Regions from separate parts of the Stenotrophomonas sp. 59 genome, predicted to be linked through region 1. Evidence: predicted binding sites of a transcription regulator. Region 1 holds the regulator's gene; the other holds the start of a gene.
What was found. The regulator FliA, encoded in region 1, starts transcription of late flagellar genes. The targets are predictions, from matches to a motif close to TAAAGTTTNNCNNNCNNNGGCCGATAA.
Positions count from the first base shown of each region.

Region 2: a site for FliA is predicted at 3,213-3,239, ahead of QP552_RS18270 (methyl-accepting chemotaxis protein). Genes of this name have one in related genera too.

Region 1 is NZ_CP127408.1:2,152,429-2,157,652, forward strand. It holds gene QP552_RS10025 (chemotaxis protein CheA) at 1-1,190, opposite strand, end outside; gene QP552_RS10030 (protein phosphatase CheZ) at 1,193-1,798, opposite strand; gene cheY (chemotaxis response regulator CheY) at 1,798-2,190, opposite strand; gene QP552_RS10040 (RNA polymerase sigma factor FliA) at 2,248-2,991, opposite strand; gene QP552_RS10045 (MinD/ParA family protein) at 2,988-3,875, opposite strand; gene flhF (flagellar biosynthesis protein FlhF) at 3,862-5,224, opposite strand, start outside.
Region 2 is NZ_CP127408.1:3,976,831-3,982,054, reverse strand. It holds gene QP552_RS18295 (MFS transporter) at 1-229, shown strand, start outside; gene QP552_RS18290 (KGG domain-containing protein) at 241-534, opposite strand; gene QP552_RS18285 (MarR family transcriptional regulator) at 731-1,195, opposite strand; gene QP552_RS18280 (S41 family peptidase) at 1,245-2,156, shown strand; gene QP552_RS18275 (NAD(P)-dependent oxidoreductase) at 2,255-3,148, shown strand; gene QP552_RS18270 (methyl-accepting chemotaxis protein) at 3,358-5,224, shown strand, end outside.

The DNA of each region.
Region 1 (5,224 bases):
TTTTCCGGGTCGATGCCGGCGCCATCGTCCTGCACCTCGATGCTGACGTAGTCACCTTCCTGCTGGGCGGACAGGCGCACATGGCCCATCCGCGGCTTGCCCTGCGCTTCACGCAGGTCGGGCATTTCCACGCCGTGGTCGATGGCGTTGCGGACCAGATGCACCAGCGGGTCGGCCAGCGCTTCGACCAGGTTGCGGTCGAGCTCGGTCTCGGCGCCGACCAGCTCGAGGTCCACTTCCTTCTTCAGCGAGCGGGCGACGTCGCGGGCGACCTTGGGGAAGCGCGAGAACACCTTGCCCACCGGCTGCATGCGGGTACGCATCACCGCCGACTGCAGGCGGGCAGTGGCGATGTCCAGCGTCGATACGGCGCGGTCCAGCTCCTCGTCGCGCAGGCGTGCACGCAGGGTCTTCAGGCGGTTGCGTGACAGCACCAGTTCGCCGATCAGGTTGACGATCGCATCCAGGCGTTTGGTGTCCACGCGCACGGTGTGCTCGGCCTCGGCCATCGGCTTGGCTGCAGGCTTGGCTGCGGGTGCCGGGACGGGGGCCGGGCGCGGTGCTGCGGCGGGTGCCGCCGCGACGGCGGCAGCAGGCTTGGTGCCTGGCGCAGCGCCACCGTGCAGCTGGTCCAGCAGGGCTTCGAACTCGTCTTCGCTGATCAGGCCGTCGTCGGCCTTCTTCGCCGGCGCGACTGCGGTCGGCGCGTTGCCGCCGTGCAGCTGGTCGAGCAGGGCCTCGAATTCGTCGTCGGTGATCAGATCGCTGCCGCCTGCCGCAGGCGCGGCCGCAGCGACCGGTGCGGCAGTGCCACCGTTCATGTCGAACTGCGCGATCAGGTCCGGCGGCGCATAGCCCGGCTCGGTACCGGAGGACACGGCGTCCAGCATCGACTGCAGGTAGTCCAGCGATTGCTGGGCGGCGTCGAAGTGGTGGGCCTGCAGTACCGCCTGCCCGGCACGCGCGATGCCAAGTGCTTCTTCAGCGGCGTGGCACAGCTCGACCATGGCGGTGACGCCAAGGAAGCCGGCGCCGCCCTTGAGCGTGTGGTAGCCGCGGAACACCGCGTTGAGTTGCTCGGTGTCCTGCGGTGCCTGCTCCAGCGACACCAGCTGTTCGCCCAGGCGATCCAGGATTTCCTGGGCCTCGATGATGAAATCGGCAGTGATGTCGTCGGATACCGCGCTCATGCTTACAGCCCCAGATCCGACAACAGGTCGTCGGCGTCGTTCTGCGAGACCGCGTGGCGGTCCAGTCCCTTCAGTGCCGGCCCGGCCAGTTCCGGATCGGTGCGATGCTGTTCCGGCGGCAGGCCGAGTGCGCCAAAGCCCTCGTGCACGCGGCGGACGATGCCGACCACGCGACGGATGATCTGCCCGGTCAGGTCCTGGTAGCTCTGGGTCAGGGCGATCTCGGTCAGGTTGTGGCGGATGCGCTCGAGCTGCGCGTCCTGGCCCGGCTGCAGGCCTTCGGCGCGCAGCTGTTCGGTCAGGCTGCGGCATTCCTCGGCCAGGTCCAGGGTGCGGTGCGTGGCCTGTTCGGTCATCGCAACCACGTGGTCAAGGCGTGCGCAGGCGTCGTCCAGCTCGCCGGCCTCGCTGGGCACGGTCGGCAGTTCACCCAGTGCCTGTCCCAGCTCGCGGGCCAGCCGCGAGAGGCCGCTCATCATCGGCTGCGTACGCAGCGCGACCAGTCCGTCGATGCGTTGCCGCCAGGCGGCTTCGTCACCGGACTCCAGTGCGTCCAGGGCTTCCTGCAGGCGCAGGGCGAGGGCGTTCTTGTCGACCGTGGTATCCATCAGGCGCTGGCCGCCAGGCGTTCGAAGATCTTGCCGAGCTTCTCTTCCAGCGTCTGCGCGGTGAACGGCTTGATGATGTAGCCGTTCACGCCGTTCTGGGCGGCTTCGATGATCTGCTCGCGCTTGGCCTCGGCGGTGACCATCAGCACCGGCAGGGTCTTCAGCTTGGCATCGGCGCGGATCGCCTTCAGCAGCTCGATGCCGGTCATCACCGGCATGTTCCAGTCGGTGACCACGAAATCGAACGGCTGGCTCTGCAGCAGCGACAGCGCGGCATGCCCGTCCTCGGCTTCGGCGGTGTTGGTGAAGCCCAGATCGCCCAGCAGGTTCTTGACGATTCGACGCATGGTCGAGAAGTCGTCGACGATCAGGATGCGCATGTTCTTGTTCAAAGCAGAGTTCCTTTGTTGTTCATTCCGGGCGGCCGGGGGCAGCCGCCTCGGGCATGTTCATTCTTCCAGGCCGGCGTCCGCCGCCTCGAAAATCTTGAGCCGGCCACGCAGGCGCAGCACCGCCTGGCCGTGGATCTGGCAGACCCGCGACTCGCTCACGCCGAGCACCGCGCCGATCTCCTTCAGGTTCAGTTCCTGCTCGTAATAGAGCGAGAGCACCAGTTGTTCGCGCTCGGGCAGGTGGCCGATGGCCTTGCCCAGCTCGCGGCCGAACTCGCCGCGCTCCAGCACCTGCTGCGGGGTCGGGCCGCCCTGGGCGACGGTGTCCAGCTCGCCCTGGTCCTCGATGCGCGATTCCAGGCTCAGCACCTGGCCGCGTGCGGCGTCTTCCATCAACCGCAGGTATTCGGGCAGTGGCATCTCCATCGCGGCGGCCACTTCGGTGGCGCTTGCGGCGCGGCCGCTGCTCTGTTCCAGGCGGCGGATGGTGGCGGCGGCATCGCGGGCACGGCGGTGCACCGAGCGCGGCACCCAGTCTCCACGGCGGATCTCGTCGATCATCGAACCGCGGATGCGGATCGATGCATAGGTCTCGAACGAGGCGCCCTGATCGGCGTCGTAGCTGCGCGAGGCTTCGATCAGGCCCATCATGCCGGCCTGGATCAGGTCGTCCACTTCAACGCTGGCCGGCAACCGCGCGGCCAGGTGGTGGGCGATGCGCCGCACCAGGTCCGAGTGCTGGGCGATGACCTCGTTGGCCGCCGAGCGCTGGACCTCCCGGTACTGGGCTGCACCTTTCATGCGGCCACCCCGCGCTGCTTGAGAATGCGCTCAAGGAAGAACTCGACGCCGCCACGCGGTTCGGTCGGCGCCTGCCAGCGCGCGGTGCGACGCGCGATCTCGGTGATCGCCAGCGCCGCCGGGCTGGACGGGTAGGCCTTCACCACCGGCTGCTGGCGCTGCACCGACAGGCGCAGCCAGTCATCCTGCGGTACGCAGCCCAGGTAGTTCAGCGAGACATCGGCGAGGAACTTCTCGCAGACACGGGTCAGCTTCTCGTACAGCACGCGGCCCTCGTTGGGGTCGCGCACCATGTTGGCCACCACCTGGATGCGGTCCACGCCGCGTTCGCGCGAGAGCACCTTGATCAGCGCGTAGGCGTCGGTGATCGAAGCCGGTTCGTCACAGACCACCACCACGGTGTCCTGCGCCGCCTGGCAGAAGGTCAGCACGCCGTCGGTGATGCCCGCGGCGGTGTCGACCACCATGATGTCCAGTTCGCGTTCCAGCTCTGAGAACACGTTGACCAGGCCGACGTGCTCGGCCGGGGCCAGCTCGGCCATGTGCCGGCGGCCGGATGCGGCCGGCACTACCAGCACGCCGTTCGGGCCTTCGACGATGACGTCTTCCAGCGAGCAGCGGCCGGCGACCAGGTCGGCCAGCGTAAAGGTGGGATTCAGCCCCAGGATCACGTCGATGTTGGCCAGGCCAAGATCGGCGTCCAGCAGCAGCGTGCGCTTGCCCATGCCGGCCAGTGCCACGGCCAGGTTGGCGGACACATTCGTCTTGCCCACGCCGCCCTTGCCACCGGTCACGGCAATGGTGCGCACAGGGCCGAGCGGCTCGCTGCGGGTGGCCGACAGCGGGAAGGTCTTGGTCAGCTTGGCGTACTCACGCGACGGCATGGTTCAACTCCGGGTTGCAGGGCATATCGGCCGCTCGGCGCAAATCTTCAAGGCGAAGTACAAGATTGGCTGCACTGGCCCGGTGCAGGTCGTCCGGAACGTCCTGGCCATCGGTCACCCAGGTGATCGGCAGGGCATGGTCCACGGCCACCGACAGGGCGTTGCCGAAGCGGCCGGTCTCGTCCAGCTTGCTCAGTACCAGGCCCTGCAGGTTGGCGGCGCCGAAGCGGCGGACCACCTCGTCCATGTCGCCGAAGCTGGTGTTGGCCGGCAGCACCAGCAGGGTGCGCACCTGGCGGGCGGCGCGCAGCCACTGCAGCTGGGCGGCCAGTGCGCGGTCGCGCGGGCCCAGCCCGGCGGTATCGATCAGCACCAGCTTGTAGTCCTTCAGGCGTTCCAGCAGCTGGTCCAGGTCGGTGCCGCTGTTGGCCTCGTGCACGGCGATGCCGAGCTGGCGGCCGTAGCCGTACAGCTGCTCGCGGGCGCCGATGCGGGTGGTGTCGGTGGTCACCAGGGCGACGTCACGCGGCGCGTGCTTCTCGGCGAAGCGCGAGGCCAGCTTGGCGATGGTTGTGGTCTTGCCGGCGCCGGTCGGGCCGACCAGGGCGATCACGCCGCCTTCTTCAAGCGGGTCGACCGGGGCGATCGGCAGCTTGCGCGAGATCAGCCCCAGCATCAGGCCGCGGCCGCGATGGGCCTCGGTCTCCAGCGGGATCTGCATGGCCACGTCGCGGGCCAGCCCGGCGTCGAAACCGTACTCGTCCATCAGGTCCAGCGCGGTGGCGCGCACCGGGCAGCCGCGCAGGCGCTCGTCGGTGAAGCGGTTCATCTCGCGCTCGATCACCTGGCGCATGCCGGCCACTTCCTGGCGCAGCTGGCGGATCTCGGCGTCGTCCTGGGCAACCACGGTCAGCACCGGGGCCGGGGCGAGGGTGGGCTCCGGCGCGGTTTCGACGCTGGCATCGGCCAACGCCGGTTCGCTGGCGGCGATGGCCGGCTGCGGTTCGGCGACGGCCGTGGTCGGCAGCGGCGGCGGCTGCAGCGCCGCCGGCACGCTTTCGTGATGCGCCTCGTGCGGCGGATCGATCTGGAAGCGGGCGCGGTTGGCCGGCACGGCGGCGGCCGGTGCGACGATGGCTTCAGCGAACGGAGCGAAGATCTGTTCCGGCAGCGCCGGTTCGTTGACGGCGGCGCGCGCCAGAGTGGCTGCGAAGCCGGTGCTGCCGCGGGTCGGCACGATCTCGTCGGCGCTGTCCAGGGTGCGGCCGGTGGCACCAACGGCCGCACGGGCGAGGGCGGCCACGGCCGAGGTGGTGGCGGCCACCGGCTCCGGCGCCGGGGCAGTGCTG
Region 2 (5,224 bases), 1.8 Mb from region 1:
GCGTGCCGTACAGCAGTTCGCCGCATCCGCGCAGGCCGCAGGGCAGCAGCGGCTTGTTGCGCAGGCGCGTGACCTGATCCTGCACCCAGGCTCGATGCATACCACGCCGCAGGTGCTGACGTGGTACCGCAGTGCGATGGCCAGCGGGTTCGGTTGGGCGATGGCGGCTGCGGGTGCGCTGGCCCTGCTTGTGGCGCTTGGGCTGTATCGGCAGCGCGCCCCGGCCTGACCGTGCGGGGTTCACCCCTGCTGGGGCTGTGGATCCTCTGCACCGTGCTCGATCTGCTGCTGTTGCTGGCGTGCATTGGCGTGGCGTGCGTGCCCACCTTCGCGTCCGATCGCGGCCATGTGCTGCCGGTCGCGGCTGATCGCTTCGCCGCCCTTGCGGCCTGCAGCACGCGCTTCGTCGGGGCTGAACTCGTGCGCGTTGCCGGAGGCGTGCGCCGCGCGCCCGCCCTTGGCGGCGATCGCGCGCTGTTTATCCTGGTCCATCGAGGCGAAGCCCCGGTTGGAGCGGTGATTCTGGTCGGTCATGGGATTCTCCTGCTGCAGGGTCGGCGCCGTCGTCAACGGCAGCGCCCATGCTTGGCCAACGCGTGCTAAGTCCAGGTCGCCATCCTCGCCATGGCCTTCACGCCACGTGCGCACGCGGTTGATGGCGTGGCCATTCAGGCGAATGCAGCGGGAGCCGCCGTCCACGAGGAGGCGAGGCATCGGCGACGGCGCAGTGTCAGCGCCGGCGGGCGTCGCGCAGGCGTTGCGCGAATGGCCGCTGCTCCAGAACCTGCAGTGCTTCGCGCAGCACCTGCTCCAGCGACTGGCCGAGATCCGCATCGAGGCTGCGTGCGGCGCGCGCGGTGGCTTGCCATTGCGCCTGCAGCGCCGGCAGTGCCTGCAGTGCGTGTGGGCTCAGCTGCAGAATGCGCTCGCGGCTGTCTTCGCCGATGACGGCGTGCAGCCAGCCGTCGCGCACCATCGCAGCCACCGTCTGGCTGAGTGCCGAATGGCTGAGCCCGCAGGCGAGCGCCAGATCCTTGATGCGGCAGGGGCCCTGCGCCATCAGCGTGCGCAGCACCGGGGTGTAGCGCGGGCGGTAGTCCAGCTGCAGGTCGCGATAGGCCTGCTCGACCGCCGGATCGAGCTGGTCCAGCAGGGCGCGCAGCAATGTTCCCAGAGAGGCATGTTGGAGATCCATGTCGGGATGATATATAAGCACTTACATATCATCAATGCGGGGTGGGGTCATGGCGGTTTCCTGGATGCTGGGCGCGATGCTGGCGGCCACCTGTCCGGCGCAGGACGCCGTGCTGCAGGCAGCGGCCACCGCGGTGCAGGCGCAGTACCTGGACGTGGCCGGAGGCGCGCGCATCGCCGATGCACTGCGTGACTGGTCGAGGCAGCAGCGCTATGTGGACAGCTGCACGGACCCCAAGGGCTTCAGTGCGCGCCTGAACCAGGATCTGGACGTGTTCGACGGCCACTTCCATGTGGAGCGGGTGGATGCCGGCGCCGGCCAGGACGATTGGCTGATGGCCTGGCGTGCGGATGCACGCAGCAATGGTGCGGGCGTGCGCGAGGTACGGGTGCTGGAAGGCAATATCGGTTACCTGCGGCTGAGCACCTTCTATCCGCTCGATCTGGCACGGCCCAGGCTCGCGGCAGCGTTCACCCTGCTGGCCGACACCGAGGGCCTGGTGCTGGATCTGCGCCAGAACGGAGGCGGTGATGATGGCAGCGCCGACCTGCTGGTGCGGACCCTGCTGGAGCCGGGTGTCACCGCAGTGCAGGCGCTGGAGCAACGTGGCCGGCGTACCCCGGTGCCGCTGCCGCCAGCAAGCCTTCCGCTGTACCTGAAGCCGCTGGTGATACTGATCGACCGCCGCACCGCCTCGGCGGCCGAGTTCGTCGCGTATTCGCTGCAGGCGCTGGGGCGTGCGCGCATCGTCGGCGGCCGCAGTGGCGGTGCCGCACATATGTTCGATGATGCTGTGCTGCTGCCCGACGGCTATCAGATCAGCATTCCGGACCGGCAACCGATCAATCTGCGCACCGGTGGCAACTGGGAACGGAACGGTGTCGCGCCTGACGTGGCAGGCGGCGACGACCCGCTGTTCATCGCGCGCCAACTGCTGGCTCCGCCGAAGTCGTCAAGATGAACGCACAGTTGCGCGCTTGTCCTATCGCAGATGCGCCGTTGCATGCCTAGAATCGAGGCATCCCGGTAGTTCCCGGGCGCTTCGAGTGAATGGACTCAATGAAGATTCTGTTGACCGGCAGTTCCGGGCGGATCGGGCGCGCGATCTTCGGCGCGCTGGCGGCTGCCCATGAAGTGGTGGGCTTGGACCGCAGCCCGTTCGCCACCACGCGCATCATTGCCGATGTCACCGATCATCAAGCCGTCGTGCGCGCGGTGCAGGGCGTCGACGCGGTCATCCATACCGCGGCCCTGCATGCGCCGCACGTTGGCCTGGTACCGGACGCGGTGTTCCAGCAGATCAATGTGGACGCGACTGCGCACCTGCTGCAGGCGGCGCGCGAGGCAGGCGCGCGGCGGTTCGTGTTGACCAGTACCACCGCGCTGTACGGCCACGCGGTGGTGGCAGGAGGATGCCGCTGGATCGATGAGGATACCGAGCCGTTGCCGCGAACGATCTACCACCGCAGCAAGCTGCAGGCCGAGGCCCTGGCTGAAGCTGCGGCCGGACCGGACTTCGGCGTGCGCGTGCTGCGGATGGGGCGCTGCTTCCCGGAACCGCCGGAACGGATGGCGATGTTCCGGTTGCATCGTGGGATCGACGCCCGTGACGTGGCCAGTGCCCATGCCGCGCTGCTGCTGGATGAGGGGCCGGCCTTCGCCCGCTACATCGCCTGCGCAGCGACCCCGTTCCGGCGCGAGGATTGCCTGGAACTTGCCACCCAGCCGCGCAACGTACTGGCCCGGCGCGTGCCGCAGCTGCTGGCCGAGTTCGAGCGCCGCGGCTGGCCGTTGCCGCTGAGCGTCGACCGCGTCTACGACAGCGCCCGCATCCGCAGGGAGCTGGGGTGGCAGCCGCGTTTCGGGCCGGACGCCGTGCTGCAGCAGTACGCCGCAGGCAGCATCGAGGTGTTGCCACGCGCGGAGTGGATCAAGGACCGGGTGGCCGAATAGGGGACGCCGGGGCGGGTTCCTGTCCCGTCCCTGAGTGCATTCAGGAATGTGTAGGGCGGTCGCCTCAACCTCGTTGGCAGGCGGCCGCTAACCCGGTGCGCTTCCTGCGCCGGGCGGGTCCCGGCGGCCGGTGGCCTGCGCGACGGATCGCGCACCTGCGCGGTGCCCTCGCGGTGCCGGTCGTCCTGAACTGCCTTGCGGACCCCTCCATGCCTTCTTCCCGTTCCGCCGCTGCCCGCCGTCCGGGCAGCATCGCCCACAAGCTGATGCTGGGCACCGCTGTCATCGCGCTGCTGTGCTTCGGCCTGACGGCGTTCCTGATCTATCGCCAGGCCAGTGCCAGCCTGATCGATGCCTCGCGCCAGACCATGACCAGCGAGGCCAACGCCGAAGCGCGCCAGGTCGCCGCCGACCTGGGCACGGCGTTCGCCAGCAACGATGCCATGGTCGAAGCCGTGCTCGCCCAGCGCGCGCGGGGTGACGTGCCTGATCGCGCCAGCCTGGCGGCCGTGCTCGGTGAGCAGCTGCGTACCCACCCGGAATGGCTGGGCAAGAGCACCATGTGGGAGGCCGACGCCTTCGATGGCAAGGATGCCGAGTTCGCCAATACCGAGATGCACGATGCCAGCGGCCGCTACATGAGCTACTGGGCCTGGCATGACGGCAAGCCGCAGCAGTCGACCATGACCGACTACACCGAAGCCGCCGACGGTTCGGCCGACTGGTACGTGGTGCCCAGCCGCGACAAGCTGCCCAAGGTCAGTGAACCCTATGCCTACGACATCGCCGGCCAGCAGGTGCTGATGAGCACGCTGAGCTCGCCGATCGTCGAGAACGGTACCTTCCTCGGCGTGTTCACCGTCGACTTCTCGCTGGCGGCGCTGCAGAAGCACCTGGCGACGCTGACGCCGATGGGCGCAGGTCGCGTCGAGCTGCTTTCGCCCAAGGGCGTGGTGCTGGCGTCGGCGAACGCTGCCGAGATCGGCAAGCCGCGCAGCGACGCATTGACCCGCAACATGCTGGCCGACATCGCCGCCGACCGCAGGTTTGAGGCCTTCACCCCGGACGCGGCCGGCAATGTGCGCGTGTACGTGCCGCTGCGCGTGGGCAATGCCCCGCAGCGCTTCGCACTGGGCGTGGTGATGCCGCATGCGGTGATCGTCGCCGAGGCGCGCCAGCTGCTGTGGCTGACGTTGCTGGTTGGCGTGGTGGCCGCGCTGACCCTCAGCGCAGGTGTCTACGTGCTGCTGCGCCGCCTGGCGATCCGCCCGTTGGCCGAAGCGGTGCGGGTGGCGGGTGACGTTGCCGCCGGCAAGCTCGACAGCACCTTGCCGGCGCGCAGCAATGATGAAGTGGGGCGCCTGCTGGAGGCGATGCAGGGCATGCGCGGACAGCTGCAGGCGGTGATGGCCGCACAGGCGGAAATGGCGCGCCGCCACGATGCCGGCGAGTTGAGCTACCGCATGGACGCCACTGCCTTCCCCGGCGAGTACGGCCGCATGGTGGCCGACAGCAACCAGCTGGTGGCCTCCAGCAATGCGGTCACCCAGCGCCTGGTCGAGGTGATGCAGCGTTACGCGGTGGGTGACCTCAGCGTGGACATGGAAGCGCTGCCGGGCGAGAAGGCGGTGTTCACCGCTGCAATGGCCACCACCAAGAGCAACCTGGCCGCGATCAACGAGCAGATCCAGCAGCTGGCTGCCGCGGCGGCGGCCGGCGACTTCGCTGTACGCGGCGACGCCCAGCGCTTCGATCACGATTTCCGCCGCATGGTGGAGACCCTCAACATCATGATGCAGGTCAGCGATCACAATCTGGCTGAGCTGTCGACGCTGCTTCGCGCGATTGCCGCCGGCGACCTCAGCGCACGCATGCGTGGTGATTTCCATGGCGTGTTCGCGGTGATGCGCGACGATGCCAACAGCACCGTGCAGCAGTTGACCCAGATCGTCGGGCAGATCCAGCAGTCGGCAGCCAGCATCCGCCTGGCGGCGGGAGAGATCGCTGCGGGCAACAGCGATCTCTCGCGTCGTACCGAGCAGCAGGCCGCCAACCTGGAAGAGACCGCCGCCTCGA